4 regions of the Bradyrhizobium sp. USDA 4454 genome follow, and region 1 is predicted to be linked to each of the others. Evidence: riboswitches for the same ligand, from Rfam matches in the RefSeq annotation. Region 1 holds a riboswitch; each other region holds the start of a gene.
What was found. A riboswitch is a leader RNA that binds a small molecule or an ion and turns the genes downstream of it on or off. The one in region 1 is predicted to bind cobalamin.

Region 1 (7,343 bases):
GATGGCCGGCTGGCTGGCGCGCGATCAGATCGCGGTGACAAAAGCGCTGCGCAAGAGCTGGCGACGCTTCAAGGCGACGCCGGTGTTTTGGGACCGGTGAGCTCTAATGCGGCCGCGCCTGGACCGCCATCGCGGAGGCCTGCGGCTTGCGCTCGGTCGCCAGCGCGAGCAGCACGGTCAGCACCATGAAGCCGACGGAGGCGCCGAACACCCAGTGCGGCATATGCTGGTCCATGATCCAGCCGAACAGCAGCGGGCTGACGATGCCGCCGAAGTTGAAGCCGGTGGAGACGATGCCGAAGGCGCGGCCGGAGGCGCCGGGCGGTGCCGCGTTGCGCACCATCATGTCGCGCGACGGCGCGATCACGCCGCCGAGGAATCCGGCGAGCCCCATCGCCAGCGTCAGCGCCACCGGCGGCAGGTTCATCAGCGCGATCAGCAGCACCAGCACGGCATTGACCGCGAAACAGGCCGCGGCGAACTGGCTGTGGCGATGGGTCCAGTCGGCGAGATAGCCGCCGGCGAGCACGCCCGCCGCGCTGGCGCCGAGGAACGCGGTCAGCGCAACGTTGGCGGTAGAAAACGATGCGCCGTAGCCGCCCATCAGCGCGACCACGCCGAAATTGTTGATGCCCGAGGTCGACAGGCTGAGCAGCGTGAAGAACGCGGTCAGCACCATCAGCGCCGGGGTGATCACGCTGGCTTTTGGCGCCGCATCATCCTTTGACTTGTTCTTGTTGGCGCCGGCATCGGGAATGCCGAGCACGATCAGGAACAGCGCCACCAGCGGTCCCACTGCGCCGGCCACGATCAGCGCGCCGAGGCCGCCGGCCGAGGCGACGAGGGCCGCCATGATCGCGGGCGCCACCGCGCCGCCGAGGAAGCCGGCAAAGGTGTGGATCGAGAAGGCGCGGCCCATCCGCGTCTCGTCCATATGCGCCGAGAGGATGGCGTAGTCGGCCGGATGATAGACGCTGTTGGCAAGCCCGAGCAGCACGGCGCAGGCGATCAGCGAGGTGTAGCTGAGATGCAGGCCGAGCCCGATCAGCGCACAGCCGCCGACGGTCAGCCCGATCAGCAGGATCTTGCGCGCGCCGATATGGTCGGCGAGGTAGCCGATCGGCGCCTGGGTCAGTCCGGAGACCACCGCGAACACCGTCAGCGCCAGGCCAAGTTCGACATAGCCGACGCCGAGCTGCTGCTTCAGGAACGGGAACAGCATCGGCAACACGAAGATGTGGAAATGGCTGACCCAATGGGCGACCGAAATCCCGGTCAGCGTGCGCAGCGCGCCGTCGGCCTTCGCTTGCTGCGGTGCGGCCAAAATGTCGACCATGTCTGTGACAACCCCACTTTTTCCAAAGCCCGGCAGGGCCGGCCGAAAATAGAGACTGGCCGCTAATTGTCCATGAACGCAGGCGCATGGCTGCCCCCGGCGCGGGCGTGCCGGATCGACACATGCGGCATTAAAGGCGGCGACAAAGTGCGGCGGCGCGGTGATGATCGGCCATGATCGACGCCAAAAAGCCGCTCCGCGTGCTGGTGTCGGAGGGCTCCAGCACCTCCGGCCGCGAGGCGATCACGATCCTGGGACTGGCCGGCCATCACGTCGAGGTCTGCGACCCCTCGCGCTGGTGCCTGGCGCGCTATTCCCGCTTTGTCCGCAAATATCACCATTGTCCGCCGCTGCGGTCGGATCCGGCCGGTTATCTCGGCTTCGTCGAGCGCCTGTTGGCGTCGCAGCATTTCGACGTGCTGCTGCCGACCCATGAACAGGGCTTCTTGTACGCCCGCGCCGCGCCCCGGCTGACGTCGCATACCGGCCTCGCACTGCCGGACTTCGCCAGTTATCGTGCCGTGCACAGCAAGGCCGGCTTCAGCCGCCTGCTCGACCAACTCGGCCTGCCGCAGCCGCCGACCCGGATCGTGAACTCGGCCGACGAGCTGCGCGACGGCCTGCGGTTTCCGTCTGTGGTCAAGACGTCGGTCGGCACCGCGAGCCGCGGCATCTGGTTCGTGCGCGACGCCGGTGATCTCAACCGCGCGCTCTACGATCTCGACTCCGCCGGCGACTTTGCCGGCGAGGTGCTGGCGCAGGATCTCATCACCGGCACTGTCGAGAAGGCGCAGTCGGTCTTCTCGCGCGGCATGCTGGTCGGCTTCCACGCTTACCGGCAAATCGCGGCCGGGGTCGGCGGCGGCGAGGCGATCAAGGAGAGCGTGAGCCGGCCGGCGATCCGCGCCGCGCTCGAGAGCATCGGTGCGCATCTCGGCTGGCACGGCGCGCTCTCGGTCGACGTCATCATGCCGCTCGACAGCGCGGCGCCGCTGTTGATCGACTGCAACCCGCGGCTGGTTGAGCCCATGAACGCGTACCGGTCGGGCACCGATCTGGTCGATCTGCTGCTGCGCGTCTCGCTCGGTGAGACGCCGGCGCCGCTGGCCGAAAGCCGCGCCGGGGTGCGCACGCATCTCGCCATGCAGGCGCTGCTCGGCAGCGCATCGCGCGACGGCACCCGGCGCGACCTGATCCGGGAATGCGGCCGCATCGCCGCGGGCGGGGGCCTCTACCGGGCAAGCACCGAGGAATTGACGCCGGTGCGGCTCGATTGGCTCAGCGCCCTGCCGCTGGCGATGACCACCGCCCTGCTGCTGGCCTCGCCGCCGATCGCCTCATCGCTGGCGCGCGGCGGCTTCGGCGCGCATCTGCTCGATCGCGGGAGTATTGCAAAGATAGAGAGCGAGGATTTCGCGTAACCCTATCCCCACGTCGTCCCGGGCAAGCGAAGCGCGACCCGGGACCCATAACCACCAGCGGTGATTGTTACGACGCGCAGGGGCCACAGCGCGCTTCAACATTTCGATCCTGTGGTTATGGGTCCCGGCCTTCGCCGGGATGCGACATATATCGCTTATCCCTCACAACGGCTCGTCATCGTTGCCGTAGCGGTCGAGTTTCGGCGTGGCGATGTCGCCATCCTCGTAATACTCGTCGTCCTGCTTCGATACAGGCGGCGGAGGCACCTTCGACTTGTCGTCAGTCTTCTCTTTGCTCTTGGCGCCGTCCTTGCTCATCCTTCCGGCCTTGGCCATCGGTTTCCCCTGCGCGGATCAAATCTTGTGCCGGAATTCTATCCCAGTTTGCGGGCACTCGTCATGTGAGGAAAGGGTGTGGTGGGCTCACATCCCGCCACACTCTCTCTTGTTTAAGCATGATCTTTTCGGAAAACCGGTCCCCACTTTTCCGGATCATGCTTTAAAACGTCGCGCCGGCCCTGACCATGTAGGTGCGGCCGGGCAGCGGGTAGGCCGAGAAGCGGCCTTCCGTGAACGTGCTTGCGATGGCGTAGTCGTAATACAGCGCGTTGAACAGGTTGTTGACGCTGAGTGACCAGAAGAAGCGGTCGACCTGTCCGCTCAGCTTGATATCGGCGGTGGCGTTGCCGGGGATTTTTGCTCTGGGTGTTGGCCTGGTCGTTGTCCATGATGCGCGAGCTCCAGGCCCGCACCGTAGCGTCGAACACCAGATAATTCTGCCAGATATTCCAGGTCACGCCGAGATTGCCGGTCGTGCGTGACACCAGCGGCACGTCGTTGCCGGCCCAGATGCCTTCGCGAAACACCGCGCGGGCGATCGCCATGCCGCCGCGCAAGGTGACGGTGTCGCTAACCTTGAGTGACGTGCTGGTCTCGGAGCCGTAGCGGCGGGTCGGATCGAGGTTGACGTTGTAGAACAGCACCGGATTGAAATGGATCTCGTTATCGAGATCCATCAGATAGATGCTGGTCTGGACCTGAAAGCGATCGGTCTTGACCCGGAAGCCGGCTTCGACGTCTTCAGATGTTTGCGTCTTGAGCTGAAAATTCTGCGGGATCGGGGCGAATGTCACCGGATCGAAGGCCGGCCCCGACGCAACGCGCTCGTCGACATCGGGCGTGCGGAAGGCGCGCGCAGCGCGGCCGAACACCGAGAAAATATTGGTGAAGCGATGCTCGACGCCGACATGCAATGCGTATTGCGTCTCGTTGCTGTCGAAGGGCGCGGCCTGGGTGTCGAAGGCGAACGGCGCATTCGGATCGTAGCGATCGCGCGCCGAGACGCTGGTATTCTGCACGCGCGCGCCATAGGAAAAATCGGTGGTCGGCAGCAGGCCGAGCGTGTGCTGCCAATAGCCGGCCACGCTCTGCTGCCCGATGTTGTAGACGTGGGTGGGGTCGACGCCCTGATAGGCGCCGCGGGCCTCGCGGAATGTCGAATCGTAGTAGTCGATGCCGGTCAGGATCGTGGACGGCATGCCCAGCATCATGGTCTTGGCGCTGAGCCGCGGGGTCAGCGACCAGGTCTGCAACGCCGCGTCATTGTAGGTCGAGGCGAAGCTGATGGTCGGCACTGTGCCGAAGAAGCCGCTCTGCGTCTCGCGCTGCCGCCAGCCGCCGTCGACGATCAGGTCGACGCCGTTCACCAGTGTTTTGGTGAAGCCGGTCGTGACGCTCGCGGTTTGCTGGTTGGCGTAGTCGAACGGCGTCGCCGCGCCGCGACGATCGGTCAGCAGCTCGTTGACGCCGATCGACGGATCGACCAGCCGTCCGCCGGGCAGGCCGAGCTTCTGGTCGCTCCCGGTGACGGTGAGGAAGGCGGTCAAATCTGATGCCGTGTAGTTGACGGTGCCGATGGCGTTGCGCTGATCGAGCGCATTGTTGACGCGGTAGCCGTCGGACTTGATGCCGTTGCCGTAGAACGAGGTCGACCATGGCCCTGCACTCAGCGCGGCGGAGACCGCGGCCATCCGGGTGTTGAACGAGCCAACTCCGGCTTCGGCGCGCATCGTGGCCGGCGGACCACCGGCGCCGGTTTTGGTGATGATGTTGACCACGCCGCCAACTGCGTTGTCACCGTACAGCACTGCGCCGCTGTTGCCGCGCGTGATCTCGATCCGCTCGATCGAATCGAGCGGGATCGTGGTGAGATCGAAGCCGGCCTTGTCCACGTCGTTGAGGCGGCGGCCGTTGAGCAGGAACAGCGTGTTGTCGGTCGCAAACGCGCCGAAGCCGCGCAGGTCGACCGAGGTCTTGGCGCCGTTCGGCCCGCCATAGGGGGTTTGCAACTGCACGCCCGGCACCTGCGCGAGGATCTCGGGCAGCGATTGCGACGGCGAATGCGCGATGTCATCGGCCGTGATCACGGTCGAGGAGGAGCCGACGATGCCGGCGAATTGGCGGCCGCCGCTGCTGCCGCCGGTGCCTGTGGCCGTGCCGGCTCCAGCCGAGCTCGATCCGGCGCCGCTACCCGCATGGCTGCTCTGGGTGGTGCCCGGCGCCGGGCGCCGCGGGGCCGGGGTCTCGTCAGCGGGCGGTTTGGCGCGGGTAACGTTCTGGTCACCGGATCGGCTGACTTCGATCGCCGGCAGCTGATCGGGAACGGGCGCCTGCTGCGCCCGCGCCGTTGAGACGATGATCGTCGGCAAGATCATCGTCGACGCGAGCAGAAGCGCGCGGCGCCGATCGGGTGGGAAGGAAAACATGGACGAGACCTCGGCAACGTCAGTGGCACGTCACCGCGAAGCAGCCTCACCGTCGTGCTTGCCGCATCAGGTGAAGCTCATGCCTGTACTCCCCGACCGGCATCCTCGCGTGTGACCACGGCTGACGGCAGGTCTCCTGGCTCGCGGGTCGTTACCCTTCGTCGCCTTCCCAGGACCGAGATTCCCAGTGGCCTGTGACGAAGGATTCACCGCATACAGTTGCGGGGGCAGCCGCGGCGTTGGGGAAGTTTCCCCGTACCGCATTCCCTTTTCATCTCATGAAAGAACCGTCATGGTCATCTAGGGTTCGGCTGCGCAGCAAAGTCAATCCGGCGGAAGTCGGGCACCGGCCGCACGGCCACGGTTTTTGTCGGGTGTCGCTTGTCTGCCACGGCGATCGCTGTAAGAGCATGGATGAGATGAGCGTGCAGGATTTTGCCTTGGCGGCCGAGGTCGCGGCGCGGCGGCGGTGGGGCGCCACCGCGGCGCTGCTCGCGCTCGTGCTGCTGCTGTGCGTGGTCTCGCTCGGCATCGGGCCGGTGCGGCTGCCGCCGCTCGCGGTGATCGAGGCGCTGTTCGGGGGCGACAGCGACGTCGCGCAGGTGATCGTGCGCGAGATCCGGCTGCCGCGCACCATTCTGGCATTCGCGATCGGCGGCATTCTCGGACTGTCGGGCGCGGCGCTGCAGGGCCTGCTGCGCAATCCGCTGGCCTCGCCGTCGCTGTTCGGCGCGCCGCAATCGGCGGCGTTCGGCGCGGTGCTGGTGATCGCGCTCGGCCTCGCCGATGTGCGGTCCTACGCGCTGCCGGTGGTGGCGATCATCGCCGCCTTCGGCTCGGTTTTCGCGCTGCTCGCGATCGCCGGCCGCAATGCCGGGCTGTTGATCCTGATTCTTGCCGGGCTTGCGATCTCGAGCTTCGCGGGAGCTGCGACCGCGCTGGTGATGAATCTCTCCAGCAATCCCTTCGTGGTGCTGGAGATCGCGTTCTGGCTGCTCGGCTCGCTGGAGGACCGCAGCTTCCAGCATGTCACGCTGGCGCTGCCCTTCATCGTCGCGGGCGCGGCGATCCTGCTCAGCCAGGCGAGCGCCTTCCGCGCGCTGACGCTCGGCGAGGAGGCCGCGCAGAGCCTCGGCCTCGATGTCGGACGGCTGCGGCTCTTGGTGATCACGGGCGTGGCGCTCGGTGTCGGCGGCGCGGTCGCGGTGACCGGCACGATCGGCTTCATCGGCCTCGTCGCGCCGCATCTGATGCGCCCCGTGATCGGGCACGATCCGGCGCGGCTCTTGGTACCGAGCGCGCTGACCGGCTCGGCGCTGCTGCTCGCGGCCGATATCGCGGTGCGCATGATCCCCTCGACCACGGATATCAAGGTTGGCGTGCTGACCTCGATCATTGGCGTGCCGTTCTTCCTTTACCTGATCATGCGCGAGCGCCGCGCGCTCGGTGGAGGCGTGGCATGACGCTGCTCTCCGCCACCGCGCTCAATGCCTCGCTCGGCAGCCGCAAGGTGCTGCACGATATCTCGCTGTCGCTCGCTGCCGGCCATCTGGTCGCGCTGGTTGGACCGAACGGCGCCGGCAAGACCACGCTGCTGCGCGCGCTCGCCGGACTGATTCCATCCGACGGCGAGATCCGGATCGGCGGCGATGCGCTGGCCTCGCTGCCGCTGCGCGAGCGGGCGAAACGTTTTGCGTATCTGCCGCAGGGACACATGGTGCACTGGCCGTTGCCGGCGCGCGATATCGTCGCGCTCGGCCGCTATCCGCATGGCGCGACCGATCCGGCGCGGCTGTCACCGAAGGATATGGAGGCGGTGCT
Region 2 (7,343 bases), 6.6 Mb from region 1:
TCATCCTGAAAGCGCTTGGCTTCGCTAACATCCAGCTTGCTCAGCGGGATACTCGACGCCTCATCGGCTCTACGTGCCGATCTGGCTTTCATGATGGTCTCCGCAGATTTTGTTCATTCGAGAGCATACGGGTCCGCATAGTCGCTCTCCACGACCGTCCTCTTGTGTTGATTGCGAGCATGTCCTCGCTCCAACAGAGTATCTCAAAGCGCGAGCCGGCCCCTCCTACCATTTCCGGCAGTCAGAACCGCATTGACTTTCCATATCGATCTGCTTGTGGCTGGCCGAGAGCCATCATCCCATGGTTCGGCGCCAGGGCTGCGCTGTAAAGGGGCGCAAGCTCAGAACGCAGCTCCGCCACCCGCATGCCGCGAGGCTAAGCTTGTCAAACTCGCAACACATACGCGTTTGAGCACCGACCGAGTGCGCAGGTTCACTATCGACTGCCTGCTCTGTCGACGCCAGAACGGCCGATCCTCCACAAGCATAAGGACCTGAGCGACTGATGGTGAGTGGCGCCAGATCCAGCGGCTTTGCTGTCACGGGTCCGCGATAATCATTTCGAGCGGACCAGATCGATGTCACGCGATGTGGCCTTCCTGCGCGGTCTCCAGCGGACTTTCGCGAAAAGTCCTAGGTGCACCAGAATCGAAGAGCAAAAGCGTTGTTGCGTTCGTGCTAGATACGGCCGAAAGTAGCCCATACTCCCTCTTCGCCGTCCCAGCTGCCGCGGCTTGCTGCCTTGGAGTACTCCGTAGCGCGCTGCTCGAAGAAGTTGGCGTGCTCGACCCCATTGAGGATCTCGACCAGCCAGGGCAATGGATGCGGCTTGAGCTGGGTAAACCCGCTCTGACCAGCCTCAAAAAAATCGAAGACCGGGGCAATCCCGAGCTGGGTCAGCCGCCAATCGGCGACATAGCGGACATAGGCATGGATCTGCTCAGGGCGCATGCCATCGATCTCGCCGAGACCAAAGGCGAGATCAACGAAGTTTTCCTCCAGCTTCACCATGGTCCTGGCGACGTCGATGATGTCGTCGCTAACGGAGCGCGTCACCGCGCCAGTTTCGCGGTGCCATTCGTGAAATAGCTTGATGATGCCCTCGCAGTGGAGACTCTCGTCGCGCACTGACCAGCTCACGATTTGTCCCATGCCGTTCATCTTGTTGTGCCGCGGAAAGTTAAGCAGCATGGCAAAGCTCGCGAACAAAGCCATGCCTTCAGTAAAGGCGCCGAACATGGCCAGCGTGCGAGCGACGTCGGCCACAGTATGGACGCCGAATTGGTGCATGTAGTCAGCCTTGGCGCGCATCTGCGCATAGCCGCGGAATGCCTCAAACTCGGCCTTGGGCATGCCAAGCGTCTTGAGCAACAACGCATAGGCGTCAATATGGACGGTCTCCATATTGGTGAAGGCAGCCATCATCATCTGCACAGTGAGCGGCTGGAAAATCGGAATGTAGCGCTTGAGATAATTGTCACCGACCTCGATGTCCGATTGAGTGAAGAAGCGGAATATCTGGGTGAGCAGCGCGCGCTCGTTGGCAGTGACACGATCCGACGCCCAATCCTTGAGGTCGGAGCCGAGCGGAACCTCCTCGCCCATCCAATGGGTCTGCTGCTGACGTTTCCAGAACTCGTAAGCCCAGCCATAGCGATCAACGTCATAGCTTCCGGTCGAGTCCAGGAGGCCGACCCGTCCCTTGCCGATCAACGTGCGCGGATCGACAGCCGAGAGGTCAATCACTGACATGCAAGGCACTCCTCATAGTCGGTGCGCTGCGGCTGCGGTCGTTCCGCCTCGTCACGGCCGCTGATTTTGCCGGCGAACGCTGCGCGCGAGATCGACTTCGAACGGCAGTAATAGAGGCTTTTCAATCCGCGCTCCCATGCCGTCCAATGCAGCATATGGAGATCCCACTTATCGACGTCGGCCGCCAGATAGAGGTTGATCGATTGGCTCTGGCAGATGAACGGCGCGCGGTCGGCGGCGAGCTCGATGATCCAGCGCTGATCAATCTCGAAAGCGGTGCGAAAGATCGCTTTCTCGTGCTCCGAGAGGATGTCGAGATGAGCGACCGATCCCTCGTGCGCTATGATCGACTGCCATATCGCCGGGGTGTTGGCGCCCTTGGCCGTGAGTACCCTGGCGAGATGCGGATTGCGCACCGAGATGGCGCCAGACAATGTCTTATGGGTGTAAATGTTGGCCGGGACTGGCTCGATGCAAGCGCTCGTGCCGCCGCAGATAATGCTGATCGAGGCGGTCGGCGCAATTGCGATCTTATGGCTGAATCGCGCCATCACGCCGCGTTCCAGCGCATCCGGGCAAGGGCCGCGCTCGCGAGCGAGCGTCACCGACGCCGCGTCGGCATCACGCCGGATTTTCCGGAACATGTTCAGATTGAACGACTTGGCCAGGACGCTCTCCATCGGAATGCCCTTGGCCTGAAGGAACGAGTGGAAGCCCATGACACCTAGGCCGACGGAGCGCTCGCGTAGGGCAGCATAGCGGGCACGTCTCATGCCCTCCGGCGCCACCGTGATGAAGTGGGTGAGCACGTTGTCAAGGAAACGCATGATGTCTTCGATGAAGCCCGGCTCCTCGCTCCACCGGTCCCATGTCTCGAGATTGAGCGATGAGAGACAGCACACCGCGGTGCGCTCCTCGTCGCGATGATCGATGCCGGTCGGCAGGGTAATTTCGCTGCACAAATTGGAGGTTGAGACCTTGAGGCCGAGGTCGCGCTGGTGCTTGGGAAGGGCGCGGTTCACGGTGTCGATGAACAAGAGATAAGGCTCGCCGGTCTGCAGCCGGTTCTCAAGGATACGTTGCCACAGCTGGCGAGCGTCGATCTCGCGAACCATTTCGCTGGTCTTTGGACTGCGAAGCGCGAACGCTGTCCCGGCTCGCACGGCATGCATAAATTCGTCAGTAACGTTGATGCCGTGATGCAGGTTGAGGCTCTTACGATTGAAGTCGCCGGACGCCTTCCGGATCTCAAGGAACTCCTCTATCTCGGGATGTTGGACATCGAGATAGACTGCCGCCGAGCCCCGCCGCAACGAGCCTTGACTGATCGCCAGCGTCAGGCCGTCCATGACGTGGATAAACGGGATGATGCCCGAGGTGACACCGCCCTTCACCTTCTCGCCGATCGAGCGAACATTCCCCCAGTAGGTACCGATGCCGCCGCCGTTGGAGGCAAGCCAGACGTTCTCGTTCCAGACGCCGACAATACCTTCGAGCGAATCCGAGACCGAATTGAGGAAGCATGAAATGGGTAGACCACGCGAGCTGCCGCCATTCGAGAGCACCGGCGTCGCCGGCATGAACCACAGTCGGGACATTGCATCATATAGACGCTGAGCATGTGCAACATCGTCCGCAAACGCGCACGATACCCGCGCAAACATGTCCTGGACGCCTTCGCCCGCGAGCAGATAACGGTCGGTCAATGTCAGCTTGCCGAACGATGTCAGGAGGCTGTCGCGCGATCGATCAAGGGCAAGGTCAGACGGCTTTGGAGCTGGCGCGAGGGGACGCGGCAGCGGGGCCAGCGATGGAGGCTGCGCAACAGACCGCTGAAGCGGGGCAAGCTCTGCCTGTGCGTGCGCTGCCCGCACACTGGATGGTGTAACGAGGTGACCCTGTTGATCGAAATCAAAAGACGGCGACATCGGCAACCCCGCGATGTTTGGAGCCGGGGCCGCGGACGACTTGCAGGGAGACAAACGTCCCTCAGTGCAAGCGCTCCACCGGGGCACCCCGCCCGAGGACGTTTGTTCTGTCGCGGCAGGTCTCCTGGCTTGCGGGTCGCTGCGGCTGTCGACCTTCCCGGCGCGTTTCTGCGCCAGTGGCCCATGATGACAACCGCTCACCGCCTACAGTTGCGGGGGCAGCCCCGGAGTAGCCGTTCGGCGCACCGGGTTCCCTCTTAGCTTCCTGTCCTACAAGATAAAGGATGGAAGAACCATGACAGATCTACATCTAGGCGTCACATGCCGAGATTCGTCAAGTCTCGTTTGGGGTACATCAAGCTTCAGAAGAGGACACCGCGAAGTCAATGAATGGAGCGGCCGGCGCCGAGCACCGGTATGTTCCGATATCCATACACGTCCACCTGTGGCTGTTCAGGCAAATCAATCCAGAAATCCGGCCGACCATTCATCAGTCTATGCTGATCTGGAACGTAGATCCTACCAAAGGCTCTGAGACCGTTTTTTCCGTTCCGATGAGTATGAGCGGATCTTCAGCTCAAGATCTTCGAAGCTATCAGCGTCAACGATCCAGATGAAATCGTGTCTAAGGCGCTGGAAAGCTATCATGGACGTAGCCGACGCAGTCAGCTCCTCGACGTACGACGCTCCCCGCGCGATCTCGCTGCTCGAACGGCTGAGGGCCCTGAAGAACACGAAAGCTCATCGAGCTCGCAGCGGCTAAGCCGCTGTAAGCGCGACGAAACCGGCTCCCTTCGTGAATTTACCGTCGGCGCAAGCCTTGTCTCACAATGAAGGAGCAGGTCCGTCCCACCGAGATCGCCTGGTCAATATCTTTCTAGCCAGTACAGCTGCTGTTCGGCGCGCATAGCAGATCGATTTGGTCGCGGCGCATCTAGGTCGCCGCCCTTCTGATCAATTCGGCACGTGCCCGGTGCATGTTTGTAGCGGACCAATTGTCTGGCCCATTCTCGCGATCTGCCGATAAAGGCTTCGCCTACTGTTCGGTGCCCAAAGAAGTCAGGTTGGTCCTACTCGGCCGCGTCCATCAGGATTTCCGGATCGTTCGCGCCTCTCATCGCGACCCAGAGCACTCTTCGCAACGCGCGAAAGCCTCCAGGGCCGTGCTGGATCACGCCCGACGCGCTTGAATCGTACCCGACGTCATGTTGCAGGATTCGGCGCAAGCCACGACTGTTTGGCAAACAAGCTTGGCATTTCGGACCCGATCGGAACAACGTATGTCGCCTCTGGGCGGTCTCATGTCGGCGATTGACTGCGCGGTCCGGCGACACGGAGATGATGTGGTCCTCAGGATCGAGCACCTCCCGGAGCCCGATTTGCGGCTCTCCTCGACAACATTAAGAGCTGTCGAGCTGACGTGTTTCTGGAGGAAAGGAGGATGCTAGGCGCAGACATGGTGGTAGGCGGCAATCGACACCCAGAGAGAGGAGCGCCGTACGGGTCCTCCTGTAGCCTGTTGTCGAAACCAGCGTGGCAAGGCACGGGCTTCATTCAAGGCATCTGGCCCAACGTCCAAACTCCGGTTGCGATCGTTTCAGGCAAGACGCGACGCTGCGTTAGCTGCGCTCGATCTGCGGCAATTGCCTGCTCCGGCACCTGAAAGGACCAGATACATGACGGCATACCCTAGGGTCTTACAAGAGTTGCGTGTGGTTGAGCCCGGCCATCGGGTATTGGAGATAACCACGACCACCGGCTGCATCGTCAGATGTTCTTATTGCTCCCAGGACAAGTTTGCAGATCGCCAAAGGCCCGTATCCCAAGCCAAGCATCTGGGTGTTCAGGATTTCAAGCAATGTCTCTCACGCGTACCGACAGCTACTGGCATTAGTTTTTCCGGATATTCGGAACCCTGGTTGCATCCGCATTGCAGCACGATGGTTGAGCATGCTTACGCACGCGGCCACGACGTCCGGATCTTCACGACCCTTGTTGGAATGAACAGGACTGACGTTCGACGTCTGCAAATGCTCCGATTCAAGACTTTCGTCGTGCACGTTCCCGACGATGGCACTTATATGAACAGCCGCCTCGTCGGAAAAAACTACATCAATGTCATGCGCCGACTGATTGAGGCAAACATTCCCTCGATTCAATTTGTGATCCTGGGTAAAATCCATCCTGATCTAGCCGATGTAATCCCCGCCAAAAAGCTGCAACGCTTGCGGCCGCTGAGTAGCAGGCGAGGACATATAGATCCGAAAATGATCACCCCGCGGCAGCCGATCGCCGGCACTTTGACATGCAATGGGAAACAGCAACATCGGAATGTCCTTCTTCCAAACGGCGATGTTACCTTGTGCTGCATGGATTTTGAGCGGCGTCATGTCATTGGGAATCTTTTGCGCGACGAGTACGAAGATCTGTTCGAAGGCCGGATCTTTAGCGAAATCGCCGACCGCATGAACGGTACGGATGGCTTTCTACTTTGCAGGACGTGTGAATTTGCCAAACCGGAGCCGGAATGCTGTAGGGCCCCTGCCCGCGCGCTGTGAGGAATGGCGATACCAATGGAAGCTCGCCGCACCAGCTGGACTCGTGCCAGAAGGCGGATCAGAGCGCGCTTCGGCGAAATGCACGAGCCGGGGCCCGCCCGTAAGAGAGCCCCGAGGATCGCCTATGTTCAACTGGTGCGACTGGAGGTGGTAGATGCTTTTCCGGCAGGATGACGAACGATTCGGCCTCGCGGTTGATCTCGTGCCTCTCGATTGATCCAAAAGCCCTTGCCGTGTTCAGCAATTCAACACCGCTCTCCAATGGAAGTTTCGAGAGTACAAGAGAGCGTAACGGGCCTGCCCCACATGCCCGCCTTGACTCGACCAACGTTGCGCTTGCAATTCAGCCAGGTGAATAGCTACAGAATATTTCATCCACGATCGATCACAACGACATCGACTTGCGGATCGTCCCAAGAAAACCCGCACACGGCGGCGCCGGTGCCGTCAGCTCCCACAAACCGTGCGATGTGGGCATCCGACAACTCGTTCCCCGGAAGGTCATCACCTGCGCATCGTGAGATTCTGCCGCAGAATCAACTGCGACATTGTACGCTGATCTTCCGCTCAATAGGACGCTCATAGCGCAAACAGTATTGGCCGACGACCGTTCTCATGGGGGGAGGGATTATCCGGCTGAAGGAGCGATACGCTCTCCTCTCATCAATCGCGAACTCGGCCAATGGCAGACCGATCATCACGATGACAGGCCTGGGATCCTCGCGATCGCGAGCTGAGCGTTGGATCGAGGTCCTCGCATCGCATTTCAGTTCGAACCTCAGTTGAAGGATTTGTCATCCTGCGCTCTCCTTTTCGCGACGCGAACACACACCATCGCCTTGGGTGCCGCCCTTGTTCGCTATCATTCTCTGTCGTGCTTGGGGGCCACGTCAGGTTTTGGTCAGCCACCGCTAGTACCGAGGCGCCGAGACCGATGCAAGCGGAGACGCGACCATGAACCAATTTGACAATATCAACCCTGCCGGTAATCGTCCCGCTGCGTCTGAGACAACCGTGGAACAACCGCAACCGCAGCAAGTCCACTTTGAGCAGCAGCTCGCAGACGTGCAACAGCTGGGGCCTATATATGATCACAGGCAGCTTT
Region 3 (7,343 bases), 6.3 Mb from region 1:
CCTCGATAAAGCAACTGCCGAGAGACCTGCCGTACTTGTCTACTCCTGCGGTCTGACAATCCCATATTCGTCCATTCGAGTAGTTGATAAGGGCGTCACGAGCAGCTACCCCGCAGGCCCATTTCCGACCATGAGCATCCAGGCAAATCTGATCGGTCTCAGGGGCCTCGATACCCGAGAGCCGAATTCGCGTTTGCTCGATCTCTATCATGTTGGCGTCGAGGATTTGGGGAGCACCGCTCAGTTTCGCCGCGCAAACAGGAGACGCGATGATAGCGAGGAATGCTGCCATCATTACGCGGTACTTCATCCTGGTATCCCTTCGCTCTTGGTTCATCAGCTCACAAAATCCCAACGATCCGGTGTCGTCCAGCCGACTGCTTGACCGCATTGGTCCGTCATTTGGTCAGCATCGTTCGACGATGCATTTGTGCAAGCTTGCCTATATTTTCAGCCTACGACCTGACGCTGGGTAAGATTCAAGAGATTTCTTTTGGGGGCGCTCGAACGGAAGAAAGCACGGTTCGGCATAATGGCGAGCGTGCGGACTGACGGGGCCGGTTTTACGGACTTGCCGGTGCAAAGGCGTCCTCGCACCTATTGCGAGTGGGGGGTGGTTGTCATTTCAAAGCGATGAATCAATCCACAACACGTGTCGGCACTCAGGGCATTGCGGCAGTTAGCGCTGCAGGGCTTAGGCGACTCACCCTAATAATCATGTTTAACCGCCTCGCTGCACAATGGGATTGAAATGGTTATGGCCACCCCTGAACTGCCGGTCTCCTGTTACGCGCTTGAAGTCGACGGCCGAGTCAAGGCCGAATTCGCAACCAGAGACGGCGCCCGGGCTGGTGGAGCAGAACTAAAGAAGCGTTTTCCCACGCTTCAAATCAAGATCTATGACGCGCAGACGAATGCGCGCGAGGAAATTTAGATCAGGCTCAATTCGATCTTCGACCCTCGCAGCACGGCTGTGGAGCTCCTCGCCGGGGGCACTCGGGAAAGGGGCCCGCCGCCATCGAGGATGCCGGCGTCGCTATCACTGCCCCGTTCCCGGGGTCCCTCTTAATCCGGTCTCGTCGCTGCACTCGCTCCCGCGGGTGCTTGTTGGTCGCGCGATGCGCTGGCGCGCACGCCGGATCTGGCTTGGCGTCAGCATCGCCTCGCTTGGTCCGTGAAGGATGGCATGGCGCTCTGGCGAGAGCTCGCATGTGGCTTTTGTACCAGTTCCGCCGCGGCTACTCGTCTGAAGGGGCAAGAGCCATCCTGATGCCTGGCTTTCCCGATTGGGGCTTGCAGGCCGGAGCGAGGCCTGCCTCCTGCTGGCATAGCTGGGCGCATCAATTCTCCAGCGCATGGGCCTGCTGTCGCCCCGAGGCGCTCAGCGCTCAAGGAGTAACGCTGCCATCCCGATCATTTGTCGAGGCCTTTCGCACCCCCTTGAATGCGTTCCGTTCGTTTGGCTCTATGTGATGGAACCAGGAGCCGGGAGGAAAAGTCGCAATCCTCTTGGCAAGGAAAGATTGCGGCTCCCAATTGTGCCCCTCGCGCTTCTCGAAGGTGATGACCCCATTTTCGGTAAAGTAGCGGGGGCCTGGTATGTTGCAGTTCACCAGCAGCAGAACGCGCCACCGGTGCGCTTTCTCGGTCGGCTTGTCATTCGCCGCCGTAACGTAATCCACGACAACAGGTTCGATGATATGACAACGGCCGTGCCGGAGAAGATCTCCGAGCTTGCCCTGCGCGGTCGTCACAAAGTTGAAATTGGCCGGATTATGCAGAAAACCAAGGTTTGCGTCTTTTTCGCCGTCGGTGACTTCACTGGCGATGAGTGAAAGCGCCAGGGCGCGCCAGCCGAATTCGATGGGCTTTGCATAGGGAGACGCAACTTCAATCTTTCCGTCGGTCCCGACTTTCCAGGTAATAACGTAATGTTCGTCTGAACTGTTATCCTGATGTCTGGTCCAGGAAAGATAAACATACTCAGTGTGGTCGATGCCTTCGGCGATTCCCCAGTTTCGAGGGACGAAGTGCGCCACTTTCGAGACCTTGGAGACAATGTGCTCGATTGTCTCACCGTCTCGTGCTCGCCAGGTTGACTTGACGCGTTCGACGAGCGCGTTTTCGCCGGCTCGGGCACTGCTGGCCGCCGCAACCAGCCCAGCAAGGAAAATCAGCCATTGACAGAGACGATGCACGTGCCTTGCAGACATTCTCTTCATCACGGCCGAACCATCGGTTTTGATCTGCGCGTCAAAGCGGCAGCCTTCAATCTGTCCTCGATTGGAAGAAGTTAGCGGCAACGTGACGCGGGCGCCTGCGATGTCCCGCGCGAGCAGGCGCTATCCCCTCGATGTCACGCGCCGCTAACTTCAGTGGGCCAATCACAACCTCAATCTGCTGTGCTGGACCTGCCCAGGGGGAGAAGCCTGGGCATCCCGGAGCTTGCATCCTTCGTGCCAGGAAATAGCCGGCAAATCGCGCCAGATTCGTGCAATGTTTGTTGGCTTTCCGACGGCGCTCGTTTCAATGTTTCCATTCAGCCGATCCGCGCGGGCTTGTTCAGCTTTTGTGGAGCCGATCCTCGAGGCGCAAGCGAAGGCCGTTGCAGATTTACGAATGAGGAATCGGGAAGAATTTTTGAAAGGTCTTGAACCGTCCGGTCTGGTGTTGTCACCCGAACGCCTGCGATCTCTATCGGCTCGCAAATGATCATATGCCAAAGTCGGTCATCACTGCCGGGCGTACGGAATCGTTCGGAAGCTCATCGTCAGGCAGGCAGATGATATGGTGTGCGCGTTTTCTGCCTACGCGCACGATGGTGCAATCTAGTCAATCGTCCAGCTGCTTCGGCTCCGCATTCATGGTTGGATGAGCCGCTGTTTCCAGTGGAATCGGGCCGGCAAGCGAGAAACGATCAAGTATCGCGCTAACTTCCTCTCGAGTTGCTCAACATTCTCGAGAGCATCTGTTTGACGGATTGATTCATGAACGCTTTCACCAATCGCCCCAACAGGCCGATCGCAAAGATGGTGACAGCAAAGACGCCAACGGCGCTCCAAACAGCCATTTTCATTGCGGGGTTTCTCAGTGTTCGTTGAGGCGAATCGATATGCGTTCCTGCGCATTATCGGCATCACAGACCGCAAGTCGCCTACCAGGATTGGTTGGCACGCAGATCAACATGCGCGCCGGGCATGCTGACGGTTTGCGGCGTTTTGCCCCCGGCGGCCCTTCTCGACTGCCGAGAGACCGAATGCCAGCACGCTCGAAGCGCGCGACTTGCGCCTTCGACAATTCCTTTGAGACCTATATTGGAGAGAGCTTCCACTCGTGGTCCACTTTCGATGTCAAATAGCCATTTCAGTCACCGATGATGGCAGCATTGACGTGAGAGAGTCATCTGAGAGGTTGACGGAAGAGGTCTGTTGCAGATAATCGAAATCGTAGAGGTTCTCCGGTCCCGCTGGATCCGGAGCTAAGAGGGAAGCCGGTGAACAGGCCGGCGCTGCCCCCGCAACTGTAAGCGGCGAGCCGCTGTCCAACAAAGTCACTTAAGCCCGTGAGGCTTTGGGAAGGCCGGACAGTGGCGATGACCCGCGAGCCAGGAGACCTGCCTCGACCACATATACGTCCACGGGCGGGGTGTCCCGGTGGTACGCCAAGCAGCCGCTCTCGGGCGAGCGTGCTTGCGTCCGCCATGGCCTTTGCCCCCAACTACGGGGTTAGCGCTATGTCTCTTCTCTCCCTTCCGGTCGCCACGCTTGGAACGCCTCGGATCGGTCCAAGACGCGAGCTCAAACGCGCGCTTGAAAGTTACTGGGCCGGCGCAATCAGTGAACAGCAATTGCTCGAGGACGCATCTGGCCTGCGCGCTGCGAACTGGGCCCGCCAAAAATCCCTCGGTGTCACCGTCATTCCGTCCAACGACTTCTCTTTGTACGATCAGGTGCTCGACACCTCTGTCATGGTTGGGGCCATCCCGGAAGTCTACGCGTCGAAAATCGAGCCGGTTTCACTCAAGACGTACTTCGAGATGGCCCGCGGTTCACAGTGGGACCGCCAGAATGCGAGTTGCAGCCCCGGATCGGGCGGATATGGCGCGCCCGCACAGGAGATGACCAAGTGGTTCGACACCAACTACCACTACATGGTCCCTGAATTTCGTCGGGGACAGACGTTCCGCCTGTCCTCGCGAAAACCTATCGAGGAGTACGAGGAAGCCAAAGCCCTCGGATTTCAGACCCGCCCCGTCCTGATCGGGCCGGTCACATTCTTGAAGCTTGGCAAGAGTGCGGATCCTGCGTTCCAGCCACTGTCGCTCCTGGACGAGCTAATACCGGTCTATGTCGAGGTTCTGCAAGAGCTAGCCAAGCGGGGAGCAAACTGGGTTCAATGCGATGAGCCCTGCCTGGTCCTTGATCTGGAGGAGCGGGCGCGAAAATCTTTGCTGCACGTCTACGATCGGCTCGCCAAGGAAGTACCCGACGTCAAGATCATGGTCGCGAGCTATTTCGGCGATCTCGGCGATAATCTGGACACAGCTTTGAACATGACCGTTGCCGGACTGCACGTGGATTTGGTTCGCGCGCCGAACCTGTTGGACCGGATCATTGCTGCCCGGCGAAGCGACCTCATCATGTCTCTCGGCGTCATCGACGGACGAAATGTATGGCGGTCGAACCTGTCGACGCTCCGCCAGCAACTGGATCCCGCCATCGCGAAGCTAGGCAGGGATCGCGTCCAGATCGCTCCATCCTGCTCGCTGCTTCATGTGCCCGTCGACGTTGAACTCGAGACCGGACTTGCATCCGATCTCAAGAGCTGGCTTGCCTTTTCGGTACAGAAGATGCGTGAGCTCGCGATCCTGGCGCGGGCACTCGCGGGTGATCAGAATGTTGCTGAAAGTCTCGCTGAATCGGAGTCGGCCGTGACGTTCCGTCGGACTTCACCAAAGATCCGCGATGCGAATCTCGCGGTACGGATGCGAGCGATTGACCAGGCCATGCGCCGGCGCGCCAGCCCATTTGTCCGTCGGGCCGAGATCCAGCGCAAACGCTTTGGACTACCGGCCTTTCCCACCACGACGATTGGATCTTTCCCGCAAACCCCAGAGGTCCGTAACGCCCGCGCAGCACATGCGCAAGGCGCCATGAGCGACGAGCAATACGACAAGTTCCTCAAGGAGGAGACCGCGCGCGCTCTGCGTTGGCAGGAGGACATTGGGCTGGACGTCCTCGTGCATGGCGAGTTTGAGCGCAATGACATGGTGCAGTACTTCGGCGAGCAACTCGCCGGGTTCGCATTTACCAGGAATGGTTGGGTACAATCCTATGGCTCGCGCTGTGTCAGACCACCGATCCTGTTTGGCGATGTTTTGCGGCGAAAGCCGATCACCGTGGATTGGTGGCTCTACGCGCAATCACTCACCAGTAAGCCGGTGAAGGCGATGTTGACCGGACCAGTAACGATCCTGAATTGGTCATTTGTTCGCGATGATATTCCAAGAGGCGAGGTCTGCCGGCAGATCGCACTGGCGATCCGCGACGAAGTCCGTGATCTCGAGATAGCCGGTGCGGGCATGATCCAGATCGACGAAGCGGCCCTCCGCGAAGGATTGCCATTGCGCCGATCGGAGTGGGCGGCCTACCTTCAATGGGCCGTCGATAGCTTCCGGATATGCTCATCAGGCGTTGCAGATCAAACCCAGATTCATACGCACATGTGCTATTCGGAGTTTAATGACATCATCGACGCCATCGCTGCAATGGATGCGGATGTCATCTCGATCGAGACGTCGCGCTCGAAGATGGAGCTGCTCGACGCGTTCAGGAGCTACAAATATCCTAATCAAATCGGGCCGGGCGTTTACGACATCCATTCTCCCCGCATTCCCGAGGCAGGGGAAATGAAGGAGCTGATAACATTGGCTCGGCAGCGGTTGCAGGACTCGCAGCTTTGGGTAAATCCGGACTGTGGTCTGAAGACGCGCAAATGGGAAGAGGTTCGCCCGGCGCTGATCAATATGGTCGCCGCCGCCCGGCAACTGCGCGCAGCATCCGATCGGCCAGGTCCTTGATCCTGCGCTTGGCTCTCTCCTCCAGGACGCTGATCCGCTCATAGCGCGTTTGCGCTCTCGATCATCTCGACCGAGCTCGGACAAAAAAACGCCCGGCCGCGTTTAGCGGGCCGGGCGAAAGTTAAGTCTGAGGGGAGCGACGCTGACACATCGCCGACTTCCACCGGCGCAGGGAGGACAGCCGATGGTCCGATTGCCGGCGAGGACATTCGCCGTAAATCTGAACCAAAGTTAAAGCACGGCTCAGCGTGGCTCAATCATGCTGTGGTATGCGACCAACGTAGTTGAGTATTGGAAAACTAGACTAAGGTTTGTCCGCGATGAGCCGCGTTCACAACGGATTGCCGAGGCGAGCGAAGACCGCGGCTGGCGACGCCCGGCCCTCTTGGTGTCAACCGAGGCGAAGTGCAATTAACGGCGCCTTCCTGCCGCTAAAGCGGCGCTACCATGCGAGTAAGCGCGACAGCAAGCATTACTCAAGCAACCAATGCATGAGTGATTTGTTGTTGATTTGGCTGCGCAGGCAGTCTGTCCCGTTCCACTCTGGCGAAGGTTTGTAACTCTTTGGAATGGATGAACAGATCGACACTCGACCACGAAAGTGATGGACAACAGGATGCTCCACGATCACGAGATCGGTCCGAACCGCGGATAAGCCAACTCACTGGTGGCTGAAGTGCGGGCTGACCAGACTGGCACGCCCGCCGTTCACACGATTAGACAGCCGCGCTGTGCGTAGCTCCGCACCGAGCGAGGTGAGCGTCGAAGGCGGAGGCGACGCTCCGGACCAGAAACCGGGCGCCGCCGGCTACCGAAAGCCGGCCATTGTCGAACACGACGGCACCATCTGCGACAAGACTTTCAAGCCGGGAATGATCGACAACGGCCGAATCCGGATCCCTGCCGTGACGGCGAGACGTCTCGGAGAGATCGATTGTCATGTCGCACATAATTCGCTCGATGATCTCCGCCCGATAGCGATCATCATCAGTCAGTAGATAGCCCTTGGCCGTCGCGAGCCGATCCTCGGTGATGCGAGCGAGATAATCCTTGGTTGAGACAGCATTCGCGACGAACCCCTGCTGCAGCCGGCCGATGGCGCTGGCACCGAGGCCAATAAGCGCGCCTGCGCAATCGTCAGTATATCCCTGGAAATTGCGGCGCAACCTGCCTTGCTCCGCCGCCACAGCGAGATTGTCATGCGGTAGGGCGAAGTGATCGAGGCCTACGCGTACGTATCCAGCGTCAACCAATGTGTGAGCTA
Region 4 (7,343 bases), 560 kb from region 1:
GGGCGGCCTCTATGCGCGGCTGGCGCGGCTGCAGTTCGAGGGCATTTGAGCGCGCAAAAAGATCAAGCCGATTGACGCCGCCTTCGCGCATCGCGCGAGAGATGATCGCGCTACACCACGTCGCAACGATCCGGTCGGAGCGTCGCGATGGAAGCGATGCATTTTTGGCTGTTGGCCCGACGTCGGAGGGGACGTAAGCCTTGATTGGAGCGGCCGGCCGGGACCGCGGCTCTGGACAAGGCGGAGAGTGACGAGATGAGTGGTTTGGTGATCAGCGGCGGCCGGGTGGTGGATCCGGCCAGCGGGATGGACGCGGTCGGCGATGTCGCTGTCGTCGACGGCAAGATCGCCGCGGTCGGCACCGGGCTCGGTGGCGCCGAGCGGCAGATCGACGCGACCGGGCTCGTGGTGGCGCCGGGCTTCATCGACCTGCACGCGCATGGCCAGACCATTCCGGCCGACCGCATGCAGGCATTCGACGGGGTCACCACATCGCTCGACCTCGAGGCCGGCGTGCTGCCGGTGGCGTCCTGGTACAAGCGCCAGGCCGAGCAGGGGCGGGTGCTGAACTACGGTGCCGCCGCCAACTGGGCGTTCGCGCGGATCGGCGCGATGACCGGATCCAATTCGGAAAGCTCGCTGGAATCGTTCGGCGCCGCGATGCGCGATCGCCGCTGGATCGAGAACGTCGCGACCGAAAGCGAGGTCGGCGGCATCCTCGAGCGTCTCGCTAATGGATTGAACGAGGGCGGCATCGGCATCGGCATCCTCAACGCCTATGCGCCGGGCGCCGGCGTGCAGGAATTAACCGCGGTGTGCCAGCTCGCCGCCAATCATGCGGTGCCGACCTTCACCCACGTCGCCTACATGTCGCGCATCGACCCCGAGAGCGCGGCCGAGGCCTATATCCGCCTGATCGGCTATGCCGGCGCCACTGGTGCGCATATGCACATCTGCCACTTCAACTCGTCGAGCAAGACCGACATCGAACGCTGTGTCGCGCTGATCGCCAAAGCGCAGGCGCAGGGCCTGCCGATCACGGTGGAAGCCTATCCCTACGGCACCGGCTCGACCGTGCTGGCAGCGACCTTCTTCAGCGATCCGAAGTTCGAGGAGCGCAACGGCCTCGGTTACGATTCGGTGCAGCGTGTGACCGACGGTCACCGTTTCGGCAGCCGCGAGGAGCTGCTCGCTGCGCAAGCCGCAGATCCCTCGGCGCTGGTGCTGTGGCATGTGCTCGATATCGAGAACAATTCGCATCACCGCGACCTGCTCGACATGGCGGTGCTGTATCCGGGCGGCGCGATCGCCTCCGACGCGATGCCGTGGACGCTGTCGGACGGCCGCCCCTACAGCGGCGATGCCTGGCCATTGCCGGATGATGCCACCTCGCATCCGCGTTCTGCGGGCTGCTTCACCCGCTTCATCCGCGAATGGGTGCGCGAGCGCAAGAAGCTGTCGCTGCTCGAGGGCATCCGCAAATGCGCGCTGATCCCGGCCGAGATCCTGTCGGCGAGCACGCCGGCGATGCGTGCCAAGGGCAGGCTGCAGGCGGGTGCCGACGCCGATGTCGTGGTGTTCGACTACGAGACGCTGAGCGATCGCGCGACCTTCTCGGCGATGAACCGTCCGGCAGAAGGCGTGCGCCACCTCGTGGTCAGCGGCCAGCCGCTGATCAATGATGGCGTGCTCGATGTCGCGGCGCGTCCCGGTCGGCCGGTGCGCCGGCCCGTCACCGGGGGCTGAGGTGCCGGTCCCGATCCTGCTGGTCGCGGGCTTTCTCGGGGCGGGCAAGACCACCGTCGTCAACCATCTCTTGGCGCATGCGCAAGGCAAGCGCATCGCCGCCGTGGTGAATGATTTCGGCGCCATCAACATCGACGCCGAGCTGATCGCAGGCAGCAGCGATGGCGTGGTCAGCCTGAGCAATGGCTGCATCTGCTGCACGCTGGAAGGCGACCTGCTGCGCACGCTCGCCAATTTGCTGCGGCGTGATCCGCGTCCCGAATTCATCGTGATCGAGACCAGCGGGATCGCCGATCCCTCGGACATTGTGCGCAATCTGATGGATCCCGTGATCTGGCGGGAGGCGCCGCTGGAGACCGTGCTGTGCGTGGTCGACGCCACGCAGCCGGTGGCCGCGCTGGACGATGCGCTGCTGCGCGCGCAGCTGCGGGCCGCCGATGTGGTGGCGCTGAGCAAGGTCGATCTGGCCGATGCAGCCGCGTGCGCCGCGATCCGCGACGCCGTGCGCGCGGTGCGTCCGGCGGCGGTGATCGTCGATGCGCTGCACGGCGAGGTGCCGACGGAGCTGCTGTTTCCCGCGGATCTCGATCCGGCGCCGCGCGAGACCGCACCGCGACGGCCGGTGTCCGATCGGTTCGAGACGCTGAGCTGGACATCGGAGCGGCCGGTGCGGCTGCCGCGCTTGCAGCAGGCGATCGGCAAACTGGCGCCGAAGCTGGCGCGCGCGAAGGGATTGTTCGAAACGGTCGAGCAGCCCGGACGGCTGACGGTATTTCAACTCGCCGGCGGCCGCGCGACCTTGGCTGCCGGCGGCGTGCCGGCAGCAGGCGTGCCACGCACGCGGATCGTGTTCATCGCCGAGATGGGTGCGCTCTCGCGCGCCGAGATCGATGAGGTGATGCAGGGATGCGTCGAAGCGGAGTGAAGCGGAGTTTCCCGTCATCCTGAGGAGCCGCGAAGCGGCGTCTCGAAGGATGCACGGCCCACCAATTGACAGCCCATCCCGCACCACCTATCGTTTTTGCCGACGGTTCCCTTCGGGGATCAAAAGGGAATGCGGTGCGGGGGTGCCCCAATGCCGCAGCTGTCCCCGCAACTGTAAACGGCGAGCCTTTCGTCAATTTGCCACTGGGCTGTTCAGTCCGGGAAGGCGTCGACAGGCGATGACCCGTGAGCCAGGAGACCTGCCGTCAGTCGTGGTCACACGCGAGCACATCGGGCGGGGGCGTCCTGGTGGGATCGGAGCACTGCCCTTTCGGCAAGGCCCTGTCCGCGTTCGCGGTGACGTGCCACGTTACCGCGAGTCGTTTTCATGTCTCCGTCCGCTCCCGTTGCGCGCAAATGGCGCCTCGGTCTCGTTTGCTCCCTGTCATCGCTGCTGCTGCCGGCCGAAGGCTCAGCACAAACACCGCCACCCACCGCGCTCGATCCGATCGAGGTCGCACCCTCGGCCTCAGCGAAGCCGAAGCCTGCGGCGCGAGGCCAGAACCTGGCGGCGGCGTCGCGGCCGCGCGTCAGACCCGCGCCGTCAGCGGCAGCGGACGGCCCACCGCGTGCTGCAGCGTCGGGCACATCGGGGACGGCATCGCCGACGCTCAACGCCACCACGCAAGGAAGCACCGGCAGCCGCCTCAACCTGACGCCGCTACAGACGCCGGCCAGCGTCGAGATCGTCACGGCGCAGACCATCGCCGAACGCGGCCAGCATAATGTGCTCGATGCCGTTACCCAGAACGCGGCCGGGTTCATCGCAACACCGGCGCCCGGCAATGGCGGCCTGTCATTCAGCACCCGCGGCTTCGCCGGCAGCAACTCGGTGATGACCTTGTATGACGGCACGCGCTTCTATATCGGCTCCGGCACGCTGACGTTCCCCTACGACACCTGGTCGACGCAGCGCATCGAGGTGCTGCGCGGCCCGGCCTCTGTGCTGTACGGCGAAGGCGCGATCGGCGGCGTTATCAACGTGATCCCGAAGAAGCCGCAGAGCACACCTTACAACGAGGCCGAGGTCTCGCTCGACAGCAACATGACGCGGCGGCTTTCGGTCGACAGCGCCGGTCCGGTCAATCCCAATGTGTCCTATCGCATCAACGCCACCGGCAACATGTCGGACGGCTGGGTCGATCGCGACAAGACCGTGAACGCGGTGGTCTCCGCCGCCGTGCGGGTGCAGGCCTCGGACAATCTCGCCTTCACGCTGGCCGAGGATTATGGCGACCGCAGCCCGTCGCGCTATTTCGGCACGCCGCTGGTTGGCGGCGCGATCCAGGACGCGCTGCGCTCCAAGAACTACAACGCATCGGACAGCGCGATCCGCTACCAGGACAGCTGGACCCAGTTCAAGACCGAGTGGGACGTCATCGACGGCATCAAGCTCAACAACACGCTGTATTACCTGACCAGCGAGCGGCACTGGCGCGACATCGAGAACTACACCTGGAATCCGAACACCCGGCTGATCGATCGCACGAGCTATATCGAGATCTTCCACGACCAGGAGCAACTCGGCAACCGGATGGATGCAAGCTTCAGCGGTCATGTGTTCGGGCTCGCGAATCAGTTCGTCGCCGGGTTCGACGTCAACCGGATCGACTTCACCCACACCAACAACTCGCCCTATGGCGGCGCGTCGGCGGTCAATCCTTACGTGTTCGATCCCGGGTCGTTCTTCGCGACCACGACGGCGACCACGCCCGGCTTCAATGCGATGGTCAATCAGTATGCGTTGTTCGCCGAGGATCGTCTGTCGCTGACCGATCAATTGTCGCTCGTGACAGGCGTCAGGTACGACCGCCCCGAAGTCGACCGGACGGACTACAAGACGCCGGCGAACAGTTTTGAGACCACGCTGTCGGGCACCAGCTGGCGCGCTGGCCTCGTCTATGAGCCGATCAAGAACCTCGCGTTCTATGGTCAGTATGCGGTCGGCGTCGATCCGGTCAGCAACCTGATCTCGCTGTCGACCTCGCAGAAGACCTTTCAACTCGCGACCGGTAAGCAGACCGAGATCGGGGTCAAGCAGTCGTTCTGGGGCGGCCGCGGCGAGTGGACGCTGGCGGGCTACGAGATCGTCAAGACCGGCTTGACGATTCCCGATCCGAGCAATCCGACCGCCGGCCTGGCATTGCAGATCGGCCAGCAATCATCCCGCGGCGTCGAAGGCTCGATCGGGCTCGCGCTGAACGACGGCTGGCGCGTCGATGCCAATCTTGCGCTGCTGCGCGCCCGGTACGACAACAACAGCCAGGTGGTCGGCGGCAAGATCGTCAGCTACAACGGCAATGTTCCGGTCAACGTGCCGCAGCAGGTGTCGAACGTCTGGCTGACCTGGGATTTCGCGCCCAACTGGTCGGTCTATGGCGGCGTGCAGATCGTCGGCGCCATGTACTCCGACCTTGCCAACACCCAGTTGCGGCCCGGCTACAACGTCGTCAACGGCGGCATCAGGTGGAAACCGGATGACCGCACCACGGTCGCGTTCCGCGTCTACAATCTGTTCGACAAGGTCTACGCGGTCACCGCGAACGGCACCGGACAGTGGCTGCTCGGCATGCCGCGCACCGCCGAATTGTCCGTCAACGTGAAGTTCTGATCATGCGCAACGCTCTGATCCGGCGCGGGCGGCGATGGCTGTATGTCATCCATCGCTGGATCGGCATTGCGACGTGTCTGCTGTTCGCGATGTGGTTCATCTCCGGCCTCGTCATGATGTATGTGGCGTTTCCGCGCCTCACCGACAGCGAGCGACTTGCCGCGCTCCCGGTCATTTCGTGGGGCAAGGTGCAGGTCACGCCGGATCGGGCGATGGCGATCGCGGAGATGGAGCATTATCCCCGCGATCTCCGTCTCGCGATGATGGATGACACGCCAGTCTATCGCGTGACCGGCTGGAAGGGAGGCGCCGTCACCATTTCGGCGATCGACGGTGCTGTCATCGACCATGTCACGCCGGATCAGGCACTCGCGGTCGCTCGCCATCATCCGCATGCGGTGCGGCCGCAATTGCGCGATACGGTGACGCGCGACCAATGGTCGGTCACCGCACGCTTCGATCCGATGCGGCCGCTCTATCTGATCGGCCTCGGTGATCCCGATGTCACCGAGCTCTACGTCTCCTCGCCCAGCGGCGAGATCGCGCTCGACACCACGCGGCGCGAGCGCATCTGGAACTGGCTCGGCTCGATCCCGCACTGGATCTATCCGACCGTGCTGCGCAAGGACGGCCCGCTGTGGCGGGACGTGGTGCTGTGGATCTCGGGCGCGTGCCTCGTCGTCGCGGTCACCGGCTTCTGGATCGGCATTCTCCGGTTGCGATTGGTGCGTCGCTACGCAAGCGGCGCGATCTCGCCGTATCGCGGCTGGATGGCCTGGCATCACATCGCCGGTCTCATCGGCGGCATCTTCGTCTTAACCTGGATGCTCAGCGGCTGGCTGTCGCTCAATCCCGGCGGTGCGTTCTCCGCTCGCGGCGTCACCCGGGAGATCGCGGTGGCCTATAGCGGCCATGACGCGCCCGGCATCGTCGCGGACTTCCGGTCGTCGCCGTCGGTGCCGGCGGCGGAGGCGCGCTTCGTCTGGATTGGCGATCGCAAGCTGATGATGCTCGACGACGGCAAAGGCCGTCGCAGCCTCGCCGATCCCTCGACCGGTGCGCCCGCGACGCTCGCGCGGGACGAGATCATCGCCGCCGCCCGGCGCGCGATGCCCGGCGCCGCGGTTACCTCGGTGCTGCAACTCGATGAACCCGATGCCTATTGGTACACGCTGCACCAGGCGCGCGAGCTTCCCGTGCTGCGGATCGGCTTCGACGATCCGGCGCAGACCTGGCTACACATCTCCCCGGTTACTGGTGAAATTCTCGACCGCAGTGACGACAACCGGCGGTCCTACCGTTGGCTGTTCAATGCGCTGCACAGTCTCGACTTCCCGCTGCTGCTGTACTACTGGCCGGCGCGCGATGCTGTGGTCTGGCTGCTGTCAGCGGTCGGCACAATTGTTTCGATCAGCGGCATCGTGATCGGCTGGCGTCGGCTGCGCCGCGCTAAGGAGACCCGTGTCACCCGCGCCTGGGGAGCTACTTGACCGTCAGGTGCACGTCTGCCGCCGGCCGGTCGGGAACCCATCCCAGTGCAAAGCGCTGACCGGCAATGATCTCATAGGTCGAGAGCTTTGATGCGACTGCATCGCGGAAGCGGAGATAGGCATCGCGTTGCCGCCCGTTCGCGCGGGCCGCCGCCAGGTTGAGCCATTTGTAGGCCAGCACGAAATCCACGGGAACGCCGTGGCCCTTGTCGTAGGTCAGGCCGAGCATGGCTTGAGCGAACGGGTCGCCCTGCACGGCGCCGCGGTAGTAGCAATCGGCGGCGGCGTCATAGGCCTGCGGCACGCCAAAACCGTGCTCATACATGAAGCCAAGCAGGCCGAGGGCGCGAGCATTGCCGCGCTCGGCGGCCGGCGCGAGCTCGCGGGATGCCCTGACGTAGTCGCCGCGATGGAAGGCGGCGGTTCCGCGCGCCAGGCTGTCGGCACTGGCGCCGGAGGCACTCATGGCCCAAAGCGCGACCGCAAGCGAAGCGCAGAGGCCTTTCCGTGGC

Region 2: another riboswitch for cobalamin. It lies ahead of ACVIW0_RS06860 (ribonucleoside-diphosphate reductase subunit alpha); the one in region 1 lies ahead of ACVIW0_RS37525 (TonB-dependent receptor).
Region 3: another riboswitch for cobalamin. It lies ahead of metE (5-methyltetrahydropteroyltriglutamate--homocysteine S-methyltransferase); the one in region 1 lies ahead of ACVIW0_RS37525 (TonB-dependent receptor).
Region 4: another riboswitch for cobalamin. It lies ahead of ACVIW0_RS34905 (TonB-dependent receptor); the one in region 1 lies ahead of ACVIW0_RS37525 (TonB-dependent receptor).

What each region holds. Positions count from the first base shown of each region.
Region 1 covers NZ_JBTRCN010000001.1:8,049,570-8,056,912, reverse strand. The annotation lists gene ACVIW0_RS37545 (CYTH and CHAD domain-containing protein) at 1-100, shown strand, start outside; gene ACVIW0_RS37540 (MFS transporter) at 104-1,336, opposite strand; gene ACVIW0_RS37535 (hypothetical protein) at 1,510-2,757, shown strand; gene ACVIW0_RS37530 (hypothetical protein) at 2,920-3,093, opposite strand; partial or broken gene ACVIW0_RS37525 (TonB-dependent receptor) at 3,257-5,522, opposite strand; cobalamin riboswitch at 5,632-5,829, opposite strand; gene ACVIW0_RS37520 (FecCD family ABC transporter permease) at 5,942-6,985, shown strand; gene ACVIW0_RS37515 (ABC transporter ATP-binding protein) at 6,982-7,343, shown strand, end outside.
Region 2 covers NZ_JBTRCN010000001.1:1,471,747-1,479,089, reverse strand. The annotation lists gene ACVIW0_RS06870 (cytochrome P450) at 1-92, opposite strand, end outside; gene ACVIW0_RS06865 (ribonucleotide-diphosphate reductase subunit beta) at 679-1,752, opposite strand; gene ACVIW0_RS06860 (ribonucleoside-diphosphate reductase subunit alpha) at 1,743-3,680, opposite strand; cobalamin riboswitch at 3,778-3,993, opposite strand; gene ACVIW0_RS06855 (radical SAM/SPASM domain-containing protein) at 5,357-6,238, shown strand; gene ACVIW0_RS06850 (hypothetical protein) at 7,193-7,343, shown strand, end outside.
Region 3 covers NZ_JBTRCN010000001.1:1,704,678-1,712,020, forward strand. The annotation lists gene ACVIW0_RS07700 (thermonuclease family protein) at 1-310, opposite strand, end outside; gene ACVIW0_RS07705 (hypothetical protein) at 758-934, shown strand; gene ACVIW0_RS07710 (nodulate formation efficiency C protein) at 1,389-2,303, opposite strand; cobalamin riboswitch at 3,434-3,635, shown strand; gene metE (5-methyltetrahydropteroyltriglutamate--homocysteine S-methyltransferase) at 3,734-6,079, shown strand; gene hemN (oxygen-independent coproporphyrinogen III oxidase) at 6,796-7,343, opposite strand, start outside.
Region 4 covers NZ_JBTRCN010000001.1:7,490,491-7,497,833, reverse strand. The annotation lists gene ACVIW0_RS34920 (ABC transporter ATP-binding protein/permease) at 1-49, shown strand, start outside; gene ACVIW0_RS34915 (amidohydrolase family protein) at 256-1,746, shown strand; gene ACVIW0_RS34910 (CobW family GTP-binding protein) at 1,694-2,671, shown strand; cobalamin riboswitch at 2,758-2,952, shown strand; gene ACVIW0_RS34905 (TonB-dependent receptor) at 3,059-5,341, shown strand; gene ACVIW0_RS34900 (PepSY domain-containing protein) at 5,344-6,831, shown strand; gene ACVIW0_RS34895 (tetratricopeptide repeat protein) at 6,824-7,297, opposite strand.